Regions from separate parts of the Mycobacterium sp. RTGN4 genome, predicted to be linked through region 2. Evidence: predicted binding sites of a transcription regulator. Region 2 holds the regulator's gene; each other region holds the start of a gene.

Region 1 (7,506 bases), on a different contig from region 2:
GTCCTCGAGCAGCACCACCGGCAGCTCCGGGTTCCGTGACGCCCGGATGAACCGCCACCAGCTTCCGGAGCCCTTCAGCGGTCTGGACTCGACCATTGCGGTGCGAAAGCTGAAGCCCTCCAAGCCGATTGCCACCACCAGGATGGCGATTGCCACGTACGGAGAAGTCAACGGATGGGGATGGACGATCTTCTGGTAACCCTCGTACAGCGCGAAGGCCGCGCCGAGCGAGAACAACACCAATGCGACGACGAACGAGTAGAAGTAGCGGCTGCGGCCGTACCCGAACTGGTGCAGTGCGTCGGGCGCCTTGCCCGCCTGTCGTTGCCCCCACAGCAACAGGCCCTGATTGGAGGTGTCAGCGACGGAGTGCACTGCCTCGGCGAGCATCGACGAGCTACCGGTGATCAGGTACCCGACGAACTTGGCCAACGCGATGCCTGCGTTCGCCAACAATGCCGCGACGATCGCGCGCTTACTGCCCCCCGATGACATGGCGTCCCTTCCTCAAATGCCAACAGTGGCACGGAACAGCTTGGTCGGCTGGTCGGAGATCAGGCGGATGGGCCCGTCGTCGGCCGCCACCCACGCCGCCGCGCCGCGTTCGAGGGTCAACACACTGGACTTGGCATGCACCTGCGCCGAGCCCTCCGTGCACAGCAGCACCTGAGGGCCGTCGTGACGTGCGGGGGCGTCGACTTCGTGCCCAAGCAGTTCGCCTTCAAGGCTCAGCACCGACACCGCGAATTCCGGTGCAGGCGTGTCGTATGCGAGTTCGAATCCATCCGCGGTGACCTCGGGGCGAATTACCAATTCGTCGGTCGGCGTGAAGTCGAGCACCCGAAGTAGCTCCGGCACGTCGACGTGCTTGGGCGTCAGTCCGCCTCGTAAGACGTTGTCGGAGTTCGCCATCACTTCGAAGCCCACCCCGTGCAGGTAGGTGTGCAGGTTTCCGGCGGGAAGATAGATACCCTCGCCTGGCGCCAGGGTGATGCGGTTCAGCAGCATCGCAGCGAGCACCCCCGCATCGCTCGGGTAGCGCTCCCCCAACTCCAGGGCCGACTTGGCCTCGGCGGCGAATTCCGTTGCCCCCGAGCGAAGGTAGTTGACCGCTCCGTCGAGTGCCGCGGGCACCAGCGTGTCGAGTGTGGACTGCGGGGCCGTGATCCACGTGGTGAACAGCGCCCGTAGCCCGCCCGCGTCCGGCTGCCCGGAAAGCAGGCCGACGAACGGGTCGAGCTCGGGGACGGCGAGTGCCCGCAGGTACGCGATGCTGCGGTCGACCGGGCGGAAACCTGCGAGCGCCTCGAAGGGGCCAAGCGCGACGATCAGCTCGGGTTTGTCGCTGCGGTCGCGGTAGTTACGCGTCGGCGCCGACACCGGAATGCCGAGTTTGTCCTCGCGGGCAAAGCCCTCCCGCGCCTGCTGGGTACTCGGGTGCGCCTGCAGTGACAGCGGCTCATCGGCGGCCAGCACCTTGGCCAGGAACGGCAGCGCATCGCCAAACCGCTCGCGGGTGGCCAGGCCGAGCTGGCCCTCCGGGTCGGCCTTGATGGCATCGAGCAGCGACTGCTCGCCATGATCGGTTTCGAGCTGAGCCGGATCGCCAGGATGTGCGCCGAGCCATAGTTCGGCCTCGGGATGCGCTGTGGGACTGGGCCTTCCAGTGAATTCGGCGATTGCGGTATGCGAACCCCACGCATAGGTTCGCACCGCGCCGCGCAGCAGATCCACCGTGCTAACCCCGCGCCAATCTCAAGTACACCGCAGTCATCTCCAGCCGCACCGCCATCAGCGCCAACTGTTGTTCTGGTCTACCACCTACGGTCGGCGTCGTGACGTCGGGTACGTCTTCGGCGCTGATGACGTCTATGTCGTCGAACCCGGCCAACCTGGTGGCGAGCACCGAGCGCTCGTCACCTGTCGTCAATACGACCGTACGCACTCTCGCTGGCAGCGGGCCGTCGAGTTCCTCGTCGTGGAACAACGAGGACCCGTAGTCGCTGGTCTGCCCTGCCAGCCCGCCCCGCACCGCGACGAGAGCATCGGAAAGCTCGACCGCCGCAACTGCCTCAAGCCCCACCCGGAGCATGATCGTGCCGCCGTGGCGAGCCAGAGCCAGAGTCGCCGCGTTGTCGCCTGCGAGCACCAGTCGCCTGCCCGACATGCGTTCGGCCAGCCGCTTGGCAGGGTTGGTGAACGATTCGCGGCCCGCACTGTTGCGCAGCGCCTCGGCGTCGAGGTCGTCGGCGAGCGCGGTCAGGTCCACCTGCATGCCCGGGTCGATCACGCGCAGGATCGCGAGCCCGGCGCCCAGGTAGCGCATCAACCGGAAGTCCTCGGGCACCACGAGCCGTTGACCCAGTACGACCGACCGGCCCGCGGCGACTTCGCGGAGCGGACCTTCCTCGGGCGCGACGACGACGACCCGCGCGCCACGCCTGATGCCGGAGGCCGCGGCAGCCACTAGGGCCGGATCGGCCGGATCGTCACCGGCTACGACAAGCACGTCCAAGGCCCCGATCCACGGGGGCACCTCCCGTTCGACCACGAACGGCGCAGCCATCGAGCCGCCCAGCGCCGCGGCCAGCAGGTTCCCCGCGGTCGCGGCCGTGCCCCCAGTGGCGACCCAACTCACCGTGCGGGGCGGAAGGTCCGACCGCAGCGGGTCGAGCACGCCCTCGTCCAGCGCGGAGGCGGTCGCCCGCATCTGCGCGCCTGCCATCGACGCCGCGCGCAGCAGCCCCTCGCGGTCGGCGGCGAGCAAGCCCTCGACGTCGTCGAGGTCGATGGTGGCGTGGGGGGCGCTCACGTGGCAGCCCCACTGCCAGAAGCGACAGACGCACTGCCCGAAGAAACGATCGCGGCCACGTGTCCGACGATCTCGTCGACCTCGTCGGTGGTGCGCGCCTCGACGTTCAACCGCAGCAGCGGTTCGGTGTTCGACGTTCGCAAGTTGAACCAGGCGCCGTCGCCCAGATCGACGGTGACGCCGTCGAGGTGGTCGAGGGACCGGATGCGGCCATCGAACGACTTCAATACGGCGTCCACGCACGCGGGCGCGTCGGTGACCGTGAAGTTGAGCTCGCCGGAGGCTTCGTAGCGTTGATAGTCGGCCATCAGATCCGAGAGCGGCCGGTCCTGTTCGCCAAGGGCCGCCAACACGTGCAGCCCGGCGAGCATGCCCGAGTCGGCTCCCCAGAAGTCCCGGAAGTAGTAATGGGCGGAGTGTTCGCCGCCGAAGATCGCGCCAGTCTCCGCCATCAGACCCTTGATGTAGGAGTGCCCGACCCGCGAACGCAAGGCCGTGCCACCGCGCTCGACGATCAGCTCGGGCACCGCGCGGGAAGTGATCAGATTGTGGATGACGGTGGCGCCGATCTCGCGACCCAGTTCACGCGCGGCCACCAGGGCCGTCACCGCCGACGGCGAGACCGGATGGCCGAGCTCGTCGACGACGAAACAGCGGTCGGCGTCCCCGTCGAAGGCCAGCCCGATGTCGGCGCCGGATTCGACCACCCACGCCTGAAGGTCGACCAGGTTGGCGGGGTCGAGCGGATTGGCCTCGTGATTGGGGAACGTGCCGTCGAGTTCGAAGTACAGCGGCAGCAGGGTGATCGGCGGAATCGCGCCCAACACGGCAGGCGTGGTGTGTCCGCCCATCCCGTTGCCCGCATCGACGGCCACCCGCAACGGGCGGATGTCCGAGATGTCGACGAGGGAACGCAGGAACTCGGCATAGTCGACGAGCACGTCGCGGTCTTCGATCGTGCCGGTGGGACCGTCGTAGGTGGGCACCCCGTCGATGACCTCTGCACTGATGTCGGTCAGGCCGGTGTCCTTGCCGACGGGCTTGGCGCCCGCACGACACAGCTTGATGCCGTTGTACGCGGCGGGGTTGTGGCTCGCGGTGAACATCGCGCCGGGACAGTCGAACAAACCCGAAGCGAAATACAGCTGATCGGTCGAGGCGAGCCCGATCCTGATCACGTCGAGCCCCTGCGCCGCAACGCCATCGGCGAAGGCGGCCGCCAAGGACGGCGAGCTGGCCCGCATGTCGTGGCCGATGGCCACCCGCCGGTTCATCTCCGGGTCGGACGCCCCTTCGGCGCGCATCAACCGCGCAAAGGCCCCGCCGACGTCGAAGACGAACTGCTCGTCGATCTCCTCGCCAACCAGACCCCGTACGTCATACGCCTTGATGACGCGGTTGACAGCCGCTGCGGGCCGGGACATGACTTTGGGTTCCCCTCGATCGGCGGACGCTTGGCGCCAGCCTATCGGCTCGCGAATCGCCACGCCGACGGTCAGCGAGTCTGACCGGGCGGGGTCAGTCGGTCGGGTCCGGCAAGACGCGCAGATGTCCGCGGCGGCGGCCGTTGTGTTCGGCTCTCGGAGCGGGCGGCGCCATGACGGCACCCCCGGTGGGATCGGAGAAGCCGGCGGCCACTGCACCGATGGGCCCGGGCACCTCGCGACCTTCACGCACGGCGTCCGCAAGGGCCACCAGGTCGTCGTCGTCGCCATATGTCGGAAGGGGCCCCGCGTGTCGTACCAACTCCCACCCGCGCGGCGCGGTGATCCGGCCGGCATGAAGGACACACAGATCCCAAGAGTGGGGCTCCGAGACGGTCGCCAGCGGGCCGACGACGGCAGTCGAGTCCGAATACACGAAGGTCAGCGTCGCCACGGCGTAGTGCGGGCACCCGGGCCTGCAGCAGCGACGGGGAGCATTCACGGACACGAGGCTATCGCGCAACGTCGCTGCGTGCCGCCGGACACGCGCAGACGCAGGCGGCCCGATCTCCAACCGTTACGATCGACGGTCATGGCCGACCCGCGTTCCCGCCGAGGTCGTGAGATGAGAGGTCCGCTGCTTCCCCCGACGGTGCCGGGCTGGCGAAGCCGGGCCGAGCGGTTCGACATGGCGGTGCTCGAGGCGTACGAACCCATCGAGCGGCGTTGGGCCGACCGCGTCTCGACGTTGGACGTCGCCGTCGACGAGATTCCGCGGATCGCTCCGAAGGATCCCGAGAACGTGCAGTGGCCGCCGGAAGTGATCGCAGACGGTCCGATAGCGCTCGCCCTGCTCATCCCCGCAGGCGTCGACGTGCGGGGGAACGCAACTAGGGCGCGAATCTTGTTGTTTCGTAAGCCAATCGAACGGCGGGCGAAGGACACCGCCGACTTGGCCGAGTTGTTGCACGAAGTCTTGGTGGCGCAGGTGGCCACCTATTTGGGCGTAGAACCCTCCGTTATCGACCCGACGATCGACGACGAATAGGTCGGTCGGTCAGATGATTCCGCGCTTGAGGCGGCGGCGTTCACGTTCGGAGAGGCCACCCCAGATCCCAAAGCGCTCGTCGTTGGCCAACGCGGACTCGAGGCAGCGGTCCTTGACCTCGCAGCCCAAGCAGATGCGCTTGGCCTCGCGGGTGGAGCCGCCCTTCTCGGGGAAGAACGCCTCGGGATCGGTCTGCGCACACAGCGCGCGTTCCTGCCACTGGTCGTCGTCGTCACCGGTCGCGTAGTCGTCGACCGCCTCCGGAACCAAACTCAATTGCGGCCGTCCAGTTGGGGTCAACTGGGCCGGTCCCGTGTTCGTGTGCGGTGTGTTGCCTACTGAGCCGAGCATCCGGCTGTCGAATCGGATGACATGGTCGAAATCGACGTGCTCATAAGACATTTGCCGCCTCCTCACCTTTCTAGCGCTTCCCTAAGTCGAACCGTTCCACGTCCGTGGGGCTCTTCCATTCGAACAAGTGATCGAATCTCGGTCTGCGACACCGGAACCGGCCGGCCAACCTCGAAATGACACTGATGTGATTAGACACGTGTTAGCTGCACCGGTCAAGCTCTAGAGCGGTTTTTCATACCATCCCGTTACCAATTCCGGGCGCGTCGGTTACCTGGCGTGTCGGTCACAGCCCCCGCCATCGACCTTGATCATGAGCAAAGGCCTAGTGTCAGACGATGTGAGAGTCACCGTTCTGGTCGGCGGAGTCGGCGGGGCCCGATTCCTACTCGGCGTGCAGCAATACCTTGGCCTCGGACAGTTTGCCGGGCAAGCCACCGGACCCGCAGGCGATCATGAACTGACCGCGGTCGTGAACGTTGGCGACGACGCCTGGATGCACGGCGTGCGCATCTGCCCCGATCTCGACACCTGCATGTACACCTTAGGTGGAGGTATAGATCCGGAGCGGGGCTGGGGCCATCGCAACGAAACCTGGCACGCCAAGGAGGAACTCGCCGCCTACGGGGTCCAGCCCGACTGGTTCGGACTCGGCGACCGCGATCTCGGCACCCACCTGGTGCGTAGCCAAATGCTGCGGGCCGGGTATCCGCTTTCTCAGGTCACCGAAGCGCTGTGCGCGCGATGGGAGCCAGGGGCGCGGCTACTCCCGGCAAGCGACGAGCGCTGCGAAACACACGTCGTCGTCACCGATCCCACCGATGGGGAGCGACGCGCCATCCACTTCCAGGAATGGTGGGTGCGCTACCGCGCCCAAATACCCACCCACGGTTTCGCTTTCGTCGGGTCGGAGCAGGCGACCACAGGACCAGGGGTGGCAGAAGCCATCAGCGACGCCGACGTCGTGTTCCTCGCGCCGTCCAACCCGGTGGTCAGCGTCGGCGCCATCCTCGCCGTGCCCGGGATCCGCGGCGCACTGCGCTCGACGACGGCCCCGGTCATCGGCTATTCACCGATCGTCGCGGGTAAAGCGTTGCGCGGCATGGCCGACGAGTGTCTGTCGGTGATCGGCGTGGAAACCAGCTCCGAAGCCGTCGGCGCCCACTTCGGCGCCCGCTCGGCCGTCGGCATTCTGGACGGCTGGCTAATCGACGAAGCGGACAGCGCGGTGATCGACGGCGTCGAGGTACGCGGGATACCCCTGATCATGACTGACCCGAAAGCCACCGCCGAAATGGTCAGGGCAGGTGTCGAATTGGCGGATGGCTCAAGCAGAAGGCAGCGATGAGCGTCGACCACGGGACGGCTGCCGCCGTCGAGATCCTGCCGGTGACGGGGCTTCCCGAGTTCAGACCGGGCGACGACCTGGCCGCGGCCATCGCCGATGCGGCGCCGTGGCTGCGAACTGATGACGTCGTGGTGGTCACCAGCAAGGTGATGTCCAAGTGCGAAGGCAGGATAGTCGCGGCGCCAACGGACCCCGAGGAGCGGGACACACTGCGGCGCAAGCTGATCGACGAGGAGGCCGTGCGCGTGCTGGCACGCAAGGGCCGGACGTTGATCACCGAGAACGCCATCGGACTGGTCCAGGCGGCGGCCGGAGTAGACGGTTCCAATGTCGATTCTGCCGAACTCGCCTTGCTACCAGTCGATCCCGACGGGAGCGCCGCGACACTGCGGACCCGACTGCAGCAGCTGCTGAACGTCACGGTCGGAGTGGTGGTCACCGACACGATGGGACGGGCCTGGCGCAACGGGCAGACCGATGCCGCCATCGGCGCGGCCGGCCTCACGGTGCTGCACGGCTACGC
Region 2 (7,506 bases):
ACGGCGGCGAGTACGACACGTCCTCTTGGCAGCCACCACCGTCCAACCCCCCGATGACCCCGGTCACCGTGGAGTTGGCGATCCACGGCGCACCGCTGGTCCCGTCGACGAACCCCGCGCACGGCACGGAGGGGTATCCGTGGAGCGTGCCCGTGCGGGCTTGGCAGCCGAGTTGTTCGCCGCCTATGCCGATGGCGTAGCCGGTCACCGTGACCTCGGTGCCATCACTCGGCGCCCCGCCGATCGTGAACCCGCCGCCGACCTGACTCTCCAACGAACCGCTCCCGTCACGACTCACCCGGGCAATTGCGAAGTCCGCCAACGGATCCTGGCTGGCCATCCATCGCGGATCCAGATAGACGGCGTCAATCCGCCAGTAGTCCTTGTCGTCGGCATCCTTGTCATAGCCGGGCACGAAGTACGCGTCGATGCCGTTGGCCATGCAGTGCGCGGCAGTGACGATCAGGTCGCCTGCCGCCGAGTCCAGTACCGACGCACTGCACACATGCATGTTCTTGTCGCCGAGGAACACCGCGCCGACCCGCAGATCGGGACCGACGGCCGCCGCGGGCACCGGGGATGTTTGGATGGTGGGTCTTTCGACCGCACCGGGTATCGCACGCGTGCAGGACGCGGTCAGCACTAGCAGTGCCGCCGTGAAAACCATCCACCTGCCACGCATGATCAACGATCTTGCCTGAAGACCCTGGATGTGGCGCAGCGGAATGCCCAGGTACCGCCGCCGTGTTCGAACGGATGTGTGGGCCACAATGGCATCAACGCCAAAGTGCGCAACACTTAGGTGTACGAGGAGGAACGCGAGTGGCTGACGACCAGGAGCAGCAATACCAACCCGAGCCGACGGGGATGTACGAGCTGGAATTTCCGGCACCCCAACTGTCCGCGGCAGACGGCCGCGGACCGGTGATGATCCATGCGCTGGAGGGGTTCTCCGACGCTGGGCACGCCATCAAGCTGGCTGCTGCGCACCTCAAGGAGACACTGGACACGGAATTGGTGGCGTCGTTCGCCATCGACGAACTCCTGGACTACCGGTCACGCCGCCCGCTGATGACGTTCAAGACCGATCACTTCACCGGCTACGACGACCCGGAGCTCAACCTCTACGCCCTCAACGACAGCGTCGGTACCCCGTTTCTGCTGCTCGCAGGCCTGGAGCCGGACCTGAAGTGGGAGCGATTCATCACGGCCGTGCGGCTGCTCGCCGAACGGCTCGGCGTGCGGCAGGTGATCGGCCTCGGCACCATTCCGATGGCCGTGCCACACACGCGGCCCATCACCATGACCGCTCATGCCAGCAACAAGGACCTGATCACCGACCACGAGCCGTGGGTCGGTGAAGTGCAGGTGCCCGCCAGCGTGTCCAACCTGCTGGAATACCGATTGACCCAGCACGGCCACGAGGCCGTGGGCTTCACCGTTCACGTGCCGCACTACCTGGCACAGACGGACTATCCCCCGGCAGCCGAGGCCTTGCTGTCCCAGGTGGCGCGCACAGGGGCACTGGAATTCCCGCTCACGGCCCTGTTGACGTCGGGCGCAGAAGTCCACGACAAGATCAACGAACAGGTGGAATCAAGTGCGGAGGTCGCTCAAGTGGTGACCGCGTTGGAGCGCCAGTACGATGCGTTCGTCTCTGCTCAGGAAAATCGGAGCTTGCTAGCACGTGACGAAGACCTGCCGAGCGGTGACGAACTCGGTGCCGAGTTCGAGCGGTTCCTCGCTCAGCAGGCCGGCGACGAGTCCGCGGGCGGAGACGACGGCGGTGCAGCGCCCTAGCCGGGCCCGACAGTGAAGTTGGCGAGGAGTTGGCGACAGTGTCTGATCAAAAGAGCAAGACCAAACGAAAGCCCAACTTGCGCCCCGTGCGCGAGCTCACGCCGACGTTGGAGTACCGCACCATCCACGGCTATCGGCGCGCGTTCCGGGTCGCCGGGACCGGACCCGCCATCCTGCTGATCCACGGAATCGGTGACAACTCGACCACGTGGCAGACGGTGCAGAGCAAGCTCGCCCAACGATTCACCGTCATCGCGCCGGACCTGCTTGGTCACGGCAAGTCGGACAAGCCGCGTGCAGACTATTCGGTGGCCGCCTACGCCAACGGAATGCGTGATCTGCTCAGCGTGCTCGACATCGAACACGTCACGGTGATCGGCCATTCGCTCGGCGGCGGTGTCGCCATGCAGTTCGCCTATCAGTTTCCGCAATTGGTGGAGCGATTGATCCTCGTCGGCGCAGGCGGTGTCACCAAGGACGTCAACATCGCCCTGCGCATCGCTTCAGTGCCCATGGGCAGCGAGGCGCTCGCCCTGCTGCGGCTACCCATGGTGCTGCCTGCCCTTCAGGTGCTCGGCCGCATCGGCGGCGCGCTCTTCGGCTCCACAGGTGTCGGCCGCGACCTACCCGACGTCGTTCGGATTCTCAACGACCTACCCGAGCCCACCGCGTCGTCGGCGTTCGCCCGTACGCTGCGTGCGGTGGTAGACTGGCGCGGTCAGGTAGTCACCATGCTCGATCGATGTTATTTGACGGAATCCGTACCGGTGCAACTCATTTGGGGATCCCGCGACTCGGTCATCCCTGTCGAGCACGCCAGGATGGCACACGCGGCCATGCCCGGCTCTCAACTCGAGGTGTTCGACGGATCCGGCCACTTCCCGTTCCACGACGATCCCGACCGCTTCGTCGAGCTCGTTGAGAAGTTCATCGACTCCACCGAACCCGCTGTCTACGACCACGATGTTTTGCGAAACCTGTTGCGCACCGGCATTAGCGAACAGACCATCACCGGCACGATCGACACCCGCGTGGCCGTGCTCGACGCAATGGGGCAGGACGAGCGCAGCGCCACCTGAGCCGTTACGCGCCACACATCTCCCCCGCCGCATTCGGCCGCCCCACCGGTCCGACGACACCACGTAGCATCGAGCCATGGCCATCGACGTGAGCGTGCTACGCGTCTTCACCGACTCCGCAGGCAACTTCGGCAATCTACTTGGCGTGGTCGACTCGAGCGTCATCGCTCCGTCGGATCGACAGCGCGTCGCCACCGAATTGGGTTACAGCGAGACGATTTTCGTCGAGCTGCCAGCGGCCGGCGTCAGCACCGCACGGGCGCACATCTTCACCCCGGCGACGGAGTTGCCGTTCGCCGGACATCCCACGGTCGGGTTGTCGTGGTGGCTGAAGAATCGTGGGACACCGATCAATACACTCCAGGTGCCGGCGGGCGTCGTTCAGGTGGAATACGACACCCGGCCGGACGGCGAATTGACCGTCATCAGAGCGCGCTCCGAATGGGCGCCCGCCTTCTCCATTTACGAGCTGAGTTCGGTCGACGAGGTCCTGGGCGCCGATCCCGACGACTACTCCGATGACGTCGACCACTACGTGTGGGCGTGGATTGACCGGGACGCGGGCGTCATTCGGTCGCGATTGTTCGCCAGTAATCTGGGCATTCGCGAGGACGAGGCGACAGGCGCCGCCGCGGTTCGCATCACGGATCACCTGAGTCGCGACCTCGAAATAACGCAGGGCAAGGGTTCGCAGCTGAGCACCCGCTGGAATGCGGAGGGTTGGGTGAAGGTCGCGGGACGCGTCGTCGACGACGGCGTTCGACAGCTCGACTGACCGCGTCAGCCCGAAGTGGACACGCCGCGGTGCGCGCGCAGCGCTTCAATCTCGCGTTCGAAGTCATCGGCCGACGAGAACGACCGGTAGACCGACGCGAATCGCAGATAGGCGACTTCATCGAGGTCTCGCAATGGACCAAGGATCGCGAGGCCGACTTCGTTGCTTGGCACTTCGGGTGATCCGGTGGCGCGAACGGCATCTTCCACCTGCTGCGCCAATAGATTCAGCGCGTCGTCGTCGACCTGACGGCCCTGACAGGCCCGACGGACACCCTTGATGACCTTCTCGCGACTGAACGGTTCGGTGACCCCGCTGCGCTTCACTACCGCCAGCACTGCGGTCTCCACGGTGGTGAACCGGCGGCCGCATTCCGGGCAGGATCGGCGACGCCTGATTGCCTGGCCTTCATCGGCTTCACGGGAGTCCACCACCCTCGAGTCGGGATTGCGGCAGAAAGGACAGTGCATACCGCTCCTTCGCCGCGTGCTCCTACGGGGGACGCATACGAGCGTACCGTTGCACGGCAGCGAATTTCACGGCGCATGTCGGCTGATCAGCCGACGGGGGCGATCAGCGTTCGACCAGCGTCCACAGTGCCCGAGCCAAGCTTGTTCAATTCGCGGATCTGATCGACGACCGCCGCCGCGGGCGCATCGGGCGCAATCCGCGCAGCGAGTTGCTGCAACGACTCTCCCGACTGGACCCTGACCACCGCAAGCTGACTGGGAATGGCCTCAGGCGAGTCCGACGACGTCACGGATCCACCGAGTTGCGCGACCAGTCCCAGCCAAATGGTGACGGCGCCGGCGATCAGCGCGAGCAGGACGGTCGACAGCGGAGTGATCGGCCGGCGGCGGTGCGATGCACGCGACATCAGCACTCCGGTGCCTTGGTAGGGATGCGCCGCTCCATGCGGGCGGGTCGACCGCGGACGGCGTCGCACGTCCTGCCGAGGACGCACTCGACGTACGACGAGATCAGTGGGGTCTTCACGGGTGATGATGGTCATCTTCGGGGCCTTCCTCGTAGCGCTATTCGCTCCTGTGTTCGAAACCATAATCGATCATCTGTTCGATTAATAGAACATGTGATCGAACTGTTGCAAACCATAACCAGGGCCACCGACAAGAAAATTCCGTCCGAGCAGCGCAGCGACACGCCTCGAACACATGTTTGATTATCAGAACCGGTACGACTACATTCGCAAGCATGAGCGATAGCGCAGCGAGCCTGACCGAACGTCAGCGCACCATCCTCGACGTCATTCGCAACTCCGTCACCACCAGGGGTTATCCGCCTAGCATCCGTGAGATCGGCGACGCCGTGGGCTTGACGTCCACCTCGTCGGTCGCACACCAACTGCGCACGCTGGAGCGCAAGGGCTACCTCCGGCGTGACCCGAACCGGCCACGCGCCGTCGACGTGCGTGGGACCGATGACCATCCCGTGACCACGACCGTCTCCACCGACGTCGCAGGAACCGACGCGCTGCCGGAGCCGACCTACGTGCCCGTACTCGGCCGGATCGCCGCCGGCGGGCCGATTCTGGCCGAGGAGGCCGTCGAGGACGTCTTCCCGCTGCCCCGCGAGCTCGTCGGCGAGGGCTCGTTGTTCCTGCTGAAGGTCGTCGGCGAATCGATGATCGACGCAGCGATCTGCGACGGCGACTGGGTGGTCATCCGGCAGCAGAACGTCGCCGACAACGGCGACATCGTGGCGGCCATGATCGACGGAGAGGCGACCGTCAAGACGTTCAAGCGCACCGGCGGTCAGGTGTGGCTGATGCCGCACAACCCGTTGTTCGACCCGATTCCCGGTAACGATGCCGCGATCCTGGGCAAGGTCGTCACCGTCATCCGCAAGATCTGACGGGCGAAGCTCAGGCCTTCACGAATCCGTTCGTCAGCGCGAATTCTTCACTTGCAAACCAGATTTCCGCTCGTGCTTCGTCATAGCGTTCACTGCCTGGCAGCCAGTACAGGCCGCTCTTGGTGTCGGCCTTGACCGGGTAGCCATCGGGCGCGTGGAATGCGTCCTCCGTCGCCAAGCGCAATGACGTCTCTGCGGGCGCCGGCTCCTCGATGATGATCGCGGCGTGCCGACCACTGGCCGGACCGGAGTCGGGCTCTTCTTCGTGATCGGGCTCAGGCTCCTCGTCGTGATCGGGTTCGCGCGCCTCTTGGTGATCGGATTCGGGCTCCGAAGCGATCTCGGTGGGCGCGGTATCGACCGAATCCGGGTCGTCCTGGAAGTCGTCCTTGGGATCGGCCTGGGGAGCCGAGGGCGGCTCTTCTGTCGGCGGAGGCGAGTTGGGCGCAATACGAATCGCGGGGTCGGAACTACCCGTGTCCGAAGGCATCGCCCACATGCTCACCGGGGCGTACTGGACCGGAGGGCCGATGCCGATGACGGGCTGCGGCCGCGACTCGAGGTCGCGGTGTTCGTCGTGGTCGAAGTCGTCGAAGTCGTCGTGCTCGTGGTCGTCGTGGTCACCGGGGTAACCGGCGTCGAACCCGTCCAACGGCTGATCGTCGTGACGTCGGCGATTCAACAACACACCGATCACCACCGCAACGAGTAGCACCACGATCGGGACGATGGCCAACAGCCACCAGCGGTGCCACGTGTACCACTTGTCGCTGTTGGCGGTAGAGACCTGTCCGGGAGGTGGCGCCTGCAACGCCTTCAGCCCTGGAATCTCCAGCCCGGCAAGTTGTGACGCAAGTTTCGCGGGTTCGGTGCTGAACTCGTTGGTCACCTTGTTCCAGGTGATCGCGCCACCGTTGAACTTCTGGGTGACCTCTTCGCCGTTCTCGGTCTGATCGGCCGTCGGCGCACCAAGGTCGCCCGTCGCTCCCCCGAGCTTGGCCCACGCCGCGTTCATGGCGCCGCGCACGATGACAGCGCCGAAGTCCGGCGTCCAGAAGATCACCGGTTGGTCGGGGGCGGCGAACGTCACGATCGAGCTTTGCGGGGCCAGCCCACCGTCGCCCACGCTGCTCGTCGGGAAGCCGAGATCGCCCTGCGGACCCCCGACGCTTTCGTACTTCGCCAGGCTCTGACCCGTTACGACGTTGGCGCCGGTGGCAGGACTGTAGAAGATCTTGCCGCCTGCGTAGTTCTGGCCGACGCCATCCGGCGGGATCTGATACTGCCCGCCGTCTGCGGCCCCAAGTGGCCCCATCGGTCCGCCTGCGACCCTGCGCGCGGCGTTGATCGCCGACGTCACGTCACCCGGGACCTGAAGGCCCGCAAGCTGTTCCGCGAGTTCTGGTGGGGTGGTCGTGAAGGCGTTGGTCTTGCGATTCCACGACAGCTGGCCGCCGGTGAACGTCTGATTCACCAGATCGCCGCGGTACACCGCGTCCTCGGTCGGCACCCCGAGCACACCCGCGGATCCGCCGAGCCTGTCCCACGCGGCGTTGAGGGCCCCTCGCACCACGTGCGCGCCGGCGTCGGGCGTCCAGAAGATGACGGGATTGTCGGCCGCGCTGAAGGTGGTGTTGCGACTGTCCGGGGCCTTACCGGCGCCCTCGTCGATGTTGGGGAAGCCAAGATCGCCGTCGGCAGGCCCGCCCAACGACAGGTACTTGTCCAGGATCGCACCAGCCATGATGTGCGCGCCGGTCTCCGGAGTGAAGAAGATCTTCCCGCCCGCAAAGTTCTGACCGAACCCCGCCCCGGCCGGGTACGCGCCGCCGTCCTTGATGCCCAGCGATCCCGTCGCACCGCCGCTGGCCTCCCAGGCCTGAGTCATCGCTGCGTCGGCATCTCCTATCGGGTCAGCCGACGCCAAAGGCGGAGCGAGGAACGCGACGGCGACCGCCGTCACGAGGCTCACCGTCACAC
Region 3 (7,506 bases), on a different contig from region 2:
GTGCATGAGGTGTGCGACGCTCGTCGTGCCCCGATCGGTCTGCAGGGTGAGGTCGGGTGCGAAGCTGCCTGCCAAGGCGTGCGAGTTGGCACCGGGCATGGGGTAGTGGATGTCGGATCCGGCGATGAAGGCGGCGATGCGCCGCTGAGCCTGCTCGTCGCCGAGCAGTTCGGAGAAGACTTTCCGAAGCGCATCGGCGGCCGAGTCGAGTCCGCGCCTCAGGGCCACCTGAGCATTGGTGTGCAACAACGTCCGCGTACCGGCGAGGTGCCGTTCGTCGTGGTACGTGTCCAGTAGCCCGGGCGGCGCCCAGCCGCCGAGTTCGGCCCCGAGCTTCCAGCCGAGGTTGACGGAGTCGAGCATGGCGGCGCTGACCGCGACGCCCCCGGACGGAAACTGATGGGCCGCATCGCCTGCCACCAGGATCCGTCCCGCGCGGTAGCGCTCGGCCTGCCGAGCGCCATATGTGAAGCGCGTCAACCGAATTGGCTCGCCCAATGGAAGGTCGGATCCGAGCACGCGGCGGATGCTGTCCTGGAATTCGGCCACCGTCATGGGCTCGTCGTCATCGTACGAACGGTCCTCCTCCTCGTTGGTATAGACACCCAGATCGTTTGGGGTATAGGAACTTATCGCGAACACACCGGTTGCCGTCTGGGTGTAGCCGAAGCGGAGCCGGCCAAGACCGGGCACCTCGTAGTCGCCATCGTCGCGCAGGGTCAGCGAGTCGGGCATGGTGAACGAGCCGAGCCGGTTGACCTCCGGATAGGTGACGCCGGGGAAGTCGATTCCGGCCATTTCGCGGATCCGGCTGTGGACGCCGTCGCAGCCCACCAGGTAGTGCGCGGTGAGCCGGTAAGGTCCGGCCGGCCCGCGTACGTCGACGGTCACTGCCGCGTCATCCTGGCTCAGCGCGACGACTTCGTGGCCGCGGCGGATTTCGGCGCCGAGCTCGCTGGCGAGTTCTTCGAGCAGGCGCTCCATCTGCGGTTGGGGCAGGAGCAGCGCCTCCATCGGGTTGTCGGCGAGCTGGGTGAGGTCGACGTGCAGCCCGCCGAAGGGGAAGTTGGGCATCGGGCGGGGCTTGCCGCTGGCCGTCTCGAAGCGCTCGCGCAGGCCACGGTAGCGGAGCATTTCGAGCATCCGCCCGCCGAGGCCGCCGGCCTTCGCAATCGCCCGTGGTTCGGGCAGTCGCTCCAGCACCAGCGTGCGCACTCCCGCCAACCGCAGCTCGCGAGCCAGCGTCAGGCCCGTCGGGGCGGCTCCCACGATGATCACGTCGGTGTCGATGTCTGGCATTCGCAATTCTCATTTCCGCTGGTTGAAGGCTCGGCCAAGGAGTATGCGGCACTACCGGGGGCTTGCCGCAAGCCCCCGGGTGCGCTATAAATTGAAGGTGGAAAGGGGCTTCGGCCCCATTTTTTATGATCTAGTGTTCGAACGCATGTTCGATTAGTCTTGTCGGATGGGTTGGCATAGCGGACCGCCGAGTTGGGGCGAGATGGAGCGCGTGCTCTCCGGCAAGCCGCGGCGGGCGGGTGAGCGGCTGCCCGAGCCGGACGCCGACGGCGGGGACAGTCCGGCCTGGTCGCGCAAGCGCGGTGCCTACGAACCGGTTGGGGAGCGCCGGGGTTCGGTTTCATCGCTGCCGTATGCCGAATTGCACGCGCACTCGGCGTACAGCTTCCTCGACGGGGCCAGCACCCCGGAGGAACTGGTCGAGGAGGCCGCCCGGCTCGACCTGCGCGCCATCGCGCTGACCGACCACGACGGGCTGTACGGGGTGGTGCGGTTCGCCGAGGCCGCCAAGGAGTTGGACGTCGCGACAGTATTCGGAGCCGAACTGTCGCTGGGCAACACGCCGCGCACCGAGCACCCTGATCCGCCAGGGCCGCATCTGCTGGTACTGGCCCGCGGTCCGGAGGGGTATCGACGGTTGTCCCGTCAGATCTCGTCGGCACATCTGGCCGGAGGCGAGAAGGGCAAGCCGCGCTACGACTACGACGCGTTGACCGAGGCCGCCGGAGGGCATTGGCACATCCTGACCGGATGTCGCAAGGGCCATGTGCGGCAAGCGCTTTCAACTGGAGGGCCGGAGGCGGCCGAGGCGGCCCTTGCGGACCTGGTGGACCGCTTCGGCCCCGGCCGGGTCAGTGTCGAGTTGACCCATCACGGCCACCCGCGCGACGACGAGGCCAATGCCGCGCTGGCCGCGCTGGCGCCACGCTTCGGGATTGGTGTCGTCGCGACCACAGCGGCGCACTTCGCCGAACCGTCCCGCGGCAGGTTGGCGATGGCGATGGGCGCCATTCGGGCGCGCAACTCGATGGACGAGGCGGCCGGTTGGCTTGCCCCGCTTGGTGGTTCGCACCTGCGGTCGGGGGAGGAGCTGGCCAGGGTGTTCTCGCACTGTCCAGAAGTGGTGACGGCCGCGGCCGAACTGGGTGAGCAGTGCGCCTTCGGCCTGGCGCTCATCGCCCCACAGCTTCCGCCGTTCGACGTACCACCCGGACACACCGAGGCCAGTTGGCTGCGGCACCTGGTGATGACCGGTGCGCGCAACCGGTACGGCACGCCGGAGCATGCCCCGCGGGCCTACACGCAGCTCGAGCACGAACTGAAGATCATTGGGCAACTGAACTTTCCGGGCTACTTCCTGGTGGTCCATGACATCACCCGGTTCTGCCGGGACAACGGCATCCTGGCCCAGGGCAGGGGATCGGCGGCCAACTCGGCGGTCTGTTACGCGCTTGGCGTCACCCACGTCGACCCGATCTCCAACGAGCTTTTGTTCGAACGGTTCCTGTCGCCGGCCCGTGACGGGCCACCCGACATCGACGTCGACATCGAATCGGACCTGCGGGAGCAGGCGATTCAGTACGTCTACGAGCGCTACGGCCGCGACTACGCTGCGCAGGTCGCCAACGTCATCACCTACCGGGGTCGCAGTGCGGTGCGCGACATGGCTCGCGCGCTCGGCTTCTCGCAGGGGCAACAGGATGCCTGGAGCAAGCAGCTCAGCCGGTGGAACGGACTGGCCGACTCACTCGACGTCGAGGACGTCCCGGAGGCGGTGCTTGACCTGGCGCTGCAGATCAAGAATTTGCCGCGGCACATGGGCATCCACTCCGGGGGCATGGTGATCTGCGACCGGCCCATCGCCGACGTCTGTCCGGTGGAATGGGCGCGGATGGAGAATCGCAGCGTGCTGCAGTGGGACAAGGATGACTGTGCGGCAATCGGTTTGGTGAAGTTCGATCTGCTCGGGCTCGGCATGCTCTCGGCATTGCACTACGCCATCGACCTGATCGCCGAGCACAAGGGCATCGAGGTCGACCTGGCCAAGCTCGACTTGAGTGAGCCCGCGGTCTACGAGATGCTGCAGCGCGCTGACTCGGTCGGAGTGTTCCAGGTGGAGTCGCGTGCTCAGATGGCCACGCTGCCAAGGCTCAAGCCGCGGGTGTTCTACGATCTGGTCGTCGAGGTGGCGCTGATCCGCCCCGGGCCCATCCAGGGCGGATCGGTGCATCCGTTCATCAGGCGCCGCAACGGCGAGGAAGCCGTCACCTATGACCATCCGTCGATGGAGCCAGCGCTACGGAAGACGTTGGGAGTGCCCCTGTTTCAGGAGCAGTTGATGCAGCTGGCCGTCGACTGCGCGGGATTCTCGGGTGCTGAGGCCGATCAATTGCGCCGGGCGATGGGCTCCAAGCGGTCCACCGAGAAGATGCGTCGGCTACGCAGCCGGTTCTACGACGGCATGCGGGCCCGGCACGGCATCACCGGCGCGGTGGCCGACCGGATCTACGAGAAGCTGGAGGCCTTCGCGAACTTTGGCTTCCCGGAAAGTCATTCGCTGTCCTTCGCCTCGCTGGTGTTTTACTCGTCCTGGTTCAAGCTGCATCATCCGGCGGTGTTCTGTGCCGCGTTGTTGCGGGCCCAGCCGATGGGGTTCTACTCGCCGCAGTCGCTGGTGGCCGACGCTCGTCGACACGGCGTGGTGGTCCATGGGCCGGACGTGAACGTCAGCCTCGTGCATGCCACGCTGGAGCACCAAGGACTCGACGTGCGACTGGGGCTGGGCAGTGTCCGGCACATCGGCGACGAGTTGGCCGAGCGAATCGTCGAAGACCGAAAAGTCAATGGGCCGTTCGTGGATCTGCTCGACCTGGCCGGTCGCGTGCAACTGTCCGTACCGCAGACCGAGGCGCTGGCCACCGCGGGGGCACTGGGCTGTTTCGGCACCGCCCGACGGGAGGCACTGTGGGCCGCGGGGGCCGCTGCGAGCCAGCGTTCGGACCGGTTGCCCGGCGTCGGTGCGTCCTCGCACGTTCCGACGCTGCCAGGGATGACCGACTTGGAGTTGGCGGCCGCCGACGTGTGGGCCACCGGCATCTCGCCGGACAGCTATCCCACCCAGTTCCTTCGGGAGCAGCTGGACGAATTGGGCGTCGTGCCCGCCGATCAGTTGTTGTCGGTGCCGGACGGCACGCGGGTGCTGGTCGCAGGCGCGGTGACGCACCGCCAGCGGCCCGCCACGGCGCAGGGCGTGACGTTCATGAACCTCGAGGACGAGACGGGCATGGTCAACGTCATGTGCTCGAAGGGGGTGTGGGCACGGCACCGCAAGCTGGCCCAGACCGCGTCGGCGTTGGTCATCCGCGGCATCGTGCAGAACGCGACGGGTGCGGTCACCGTGGCCGCCGATCGGATGAGCCCCATCGACATGAAGGTGGCCTCGCGCTCGCGCGACTTCCAGTGATTCGCGAGTCCTACACCATGGTTGTTCCAGTGGGTGAATTCACAGATCTGGGGTAGGACTCGCGAAACCGTGTCCCCCAATCGGTGGACACCAGGTTCATCCGGTGTCTGGGCCGGTCACCCGACAGACGTGCGAGCGGATCCGCGACATAGTTGTCTCATCGCCGGAACACACCGGCCGAGAAAACGAAAAGTCAACCCGCACAGAAGGATCGAAGAAATGACCAACACCACCCGCCGGATCGCCCTCCCCATCCTCGCCGCAGGCTTCATCGGCGCTGCCGCCCTCGGCCTGGCCGGAATGGCCAACGCCGCCGCGACGGAACCGTCCGGCCCCGGCTACTCCTACAGCCCCGGCACCTACGCCACCCCGGCCCCCACTCAGCTGCCCGGCTGGCACAACCACCACGGCCCAGCGCACATCGCCAACCTGACTGGGCGCTGAGCCCCACAGACGAGAAGGCTCTCCCCGAACATCCCCGGGGGAGAGCCTTCTTTCATGTCTTCTTGGACCGCGTCAGCCTTCGGTCGGTGTGGTCCACACCTTGTCGACACTGATCTTGATGCGCGTGCTGTAGTTCCCCATCGCCTCGGTGAGCCCAAATTTGTCGGAGAGTTCCGAAAACTTCGCCCAGTACGGCTCGTCCTCGCGGCAGTCCACGCCCTCGGCGTCGACGGTGGCCACGCCGCCGATCACGACGACGTCGCCGCCGTTGCCATTGGAATCCAGGTTCAGGCTCGCCTGCGGGTGACGCCTGATGTGTGCGACCTTGGCGGAGTTCGGCACCGTGTAGATGACCAACGCCGCGCCGTCGAAGTAGAACCAGATCAGCTTCGGTACGGGCTGGCCGGACTTGGCCACGGTGGTGAGCCATCCGTAGTGGTCGGAGGCCAGGCGAGCGGAGACGTCTTGTGTCAGATCGGCAGTCATGGGCTCGAATGTAACCTCCGACTATGACTTCCAAGCCGCTCGACCTCACCATCGACGAACTTCTGACCACCACCCGATCGGTACGCAAGCGGCTCGACCTGGAGAAGCCGGTGCCTCGGGAGGTCGTGATGGAGTGCCTCGAACTGGCGTTGCAAGCGCCGACGGGTTCCAACGCACAGGGCTGGCAGTTCGTCTTCGTCGACGACGCCGAAAAGAAGAAGGCGCTCGCCGACATCTACCGCACGGCGGCGACGCCCTACCTCGATGCGCCGAAGCCGACCTTCGGCGACAGCCGCGACGAGCGCACGCCGTTGGTCATCGACTCCGCGAAGTACCTCAACGACCACCTTGACGAGGTTCCGGTCATGTTGATCCCGTGTCTCGAGGGCAGGCCCGACGGCGCCCCCGCGGGCATGAGCGCCGGATTCTGGGGGTCGCTGTTGCCCGCGGCCTGGAGCTTCATGTTGGCGTTGCGTTCGCGTGGCCTCGGCTCGGCGTGGACAACGCTGCACCTGATCGGCGACGGCGAGAAGCAGGCCGCGGAAGTGCTGGGGATTCCGTTCGACAAGTACTCGCAGGGCGGGCTGTTCCCGATCGCCTACACCAAGGGCACCGACTTCAAGCTGGCCAAGCGCCTGCCCGCCGAGCAGCTCACGCATTGGAACAGCTGGTGAGTTAGACGGCTCCGTTGAACCCTTGCTGACGCCACGCCTCGTACGCCGCCACCGCGGCGGCGTTGGACAGGTTCAGCGACCGTCGGCCTGCGAGCATCGGGATGCGCACCTTCGCCGTGACGTGCGGATCGGCCAACGTCGCCGGATCCAATCCGGTGGGTTCCGGACCGAACATCAGCACGTCACCGGGCACGTAGGAGACGTCGGAGAAGAACGCGTCAGCGTGGGCGGTGAAGGCGAACACCCTGGCTGGCATCAGCGCATCCCAAGCGGCCTCGAGATCGGCGTGGACGGTCACCGACGCCAGGTCGTGGTAGTCCAGGCCGGCCCGCCGCAACTTGGGCTCGGACAGGTCGAAGCCGAGCGGTTCGACCAGATGCAATTCAGCGCCCGTCGCTGCGACCATCCTGATCGCATTGCCGGTGTTGGGCGCGATGCGCGGCGATACGAACATCACACGGAACATTCGACGATGATCTCAGTCGCGCGACAATATTTGCTCGCTTAGCACACGAGTCCGCAACGGCCCGGTCACGAACTCTGTCTGTTCAGTAAGAATTGTGGAAACACGTCCGTATCGCTGTCATACTCGACCAATTGCCAGGCGGGCCCGATCTTCCGTGGCCTGCCGAACCTTGGCAAAAGAGCAGCAGGAAGCCTTATGAACGACGCACGACTTGTGAAATGCGGACCAGCGGGCGCTAGCTCGGCTGGGCCGCTATGACGGCGTTCGGGCAGCAACCTCACGTCGCTGCCGACGCCGAATTCGAGGGCAATCTGGCGCAGCCGATGAAGCGCCCGTCGCGGTTGGCGATGAGCAATTGGCCGGTGCGCTGGAAGGTCTTTGCGATCGTTTTGGTGCCGCTGCTTTTGGCAGGTGTATTTGGTGGCTTGCGCGTCTACTCCGGCTGGACCGACGCCGCCGATCTGAAGCTTGCTGCCGATCGCGCAGGAATGGTGCCAGCGGTCAACGAATACGCCGCCGCGCTGGAAGGCGCCATGCTGGTCAACTCGACCGGCGGCGACCCACAGCAGGCCCTCGCGACGTTCGACGCCAGCAAGCAGAACCTGCAACGGCACCTGGCCGACACCAACGTCCTGCCGGACGTGGCCAAGGGCGTCACCTCGCTGCTCGACGGC

The links. The regulator LexA, encoded in region 2, represses DNA repair genes until DNA is damaged. The targets are predictions, from matches to a motif close to CGAACANNTGTTCG.
Region 1: cofD (2-phospho-L-lactate transferase) is a predicted target of LexA. The motif match lies at 5,756-5,769, and genes of this name have one in related genera.
Region 3: SLQ30_RS08520 (error-prone DNA polymerase) is a predicted target of LexA. The motif match lies at 1,438-1,451, and genes of this name have one in related genera.

What each region holds. Positions count from the first base shown of each region.
Region 1 covers NZ_JAPZLB010000003.1:507,161-514,666, reverse strand. Annotated here, with positions in the region: gene SLQ30_RS09425 (cation diffusion facilitator family transporter) at 1-495, opposite strand, end outside; gene manA (mannose-6-phosphate isomerase, class I) at 508-1,734, opposite strand; gene SLQ30_RS09415 (TobH protein) at 1,739-2,812, opposite strand; gene SLQ30_RS09410 (phosphomannomutase/phosphoglucomutase) at 2,809-4,236, opposite strand; gene SLQ30_RS09405 (DUF3499 domain-containing protein) at 4,331-4,738, opposite strand; gene SLQ30_RS09400 (metallopeptidase family protein) at 4,862-5,284, shown strand; gene SLQ30_RS09395 (WhiB family transcriptional regulator) at 5,294-5,560, opposite strand; gene cofD (2-phospho-L-lactate transferase) at 5,976-6,983, shown strand; gene SLQ30_RS09385 (coenzyme F420-0:L-glutamate ligase) at 6,980-7,506, shown strand, end outside.
Region 2 covers NZ_JAPZLB010000001.1:582,749-590,254, forward strand. Annotated here, with positions in the region: gene SLQ30_RS02835 (trypsin-like serine peptidase) at 1-682, opposite strand, end outside; gene SLQ30_RS02840 (PAC2 family protein) at 868-1,800, shown strand; gene SLQ30_RS02845 (alpha/beta hydrolase) at 1,839-2,879, shown strand; gene SLQ30_RS02850 (PhzF family phenazine biosynthesis protein) at 2,956-3,654, shown strand; gene nrdR (transcriptional regulator NrdR) at 3,660-4,124, opposite strand; gene SLQ30_RS02860 (LysM peptidoglycan-binding domain-containing protein) at 4,211-4,666, opposite strand; gene lexA (transcriptional repressor LexA) at 4,867-5,526, shown strand; gene SLQ30_RS02870 (hypothetical protein) at 5,537-7,506, opposite strand, start outside.
Region 3 covers NZ_JAPZLB010000003.1:327,786-335,291, forward strand. Annotated here, with positions in the region: gene SLQ30_RS08515 (FAD-dependent monooxygenase) at 1-1,299, opposite strand, end outside; gene SLQ30_RS08520 (error-prone DNA polymerase) at 1,466-4,762, shown strand; gene SLQ30_RS08525 (hypothetical protein) at 4,982-5,206, shown strand; gene SLQ30_RS08530 (TIGR03667 family PPOX class F420-dependent oxidoreductase) at 5,279-5,692, opposite strand; gene SLQ30_RS08535 (nitroreductase family protein) at 5,716-6,366, shown strand; gene SLQ30_RS08540 (tRNA (cytidine(34)-2'-O)-methyltransferase) at 6,368-6,832, opposite strand; gene SLQ30_RS08545 (ATP-binding protein) at 7,087-7,506, shown strand, end outside.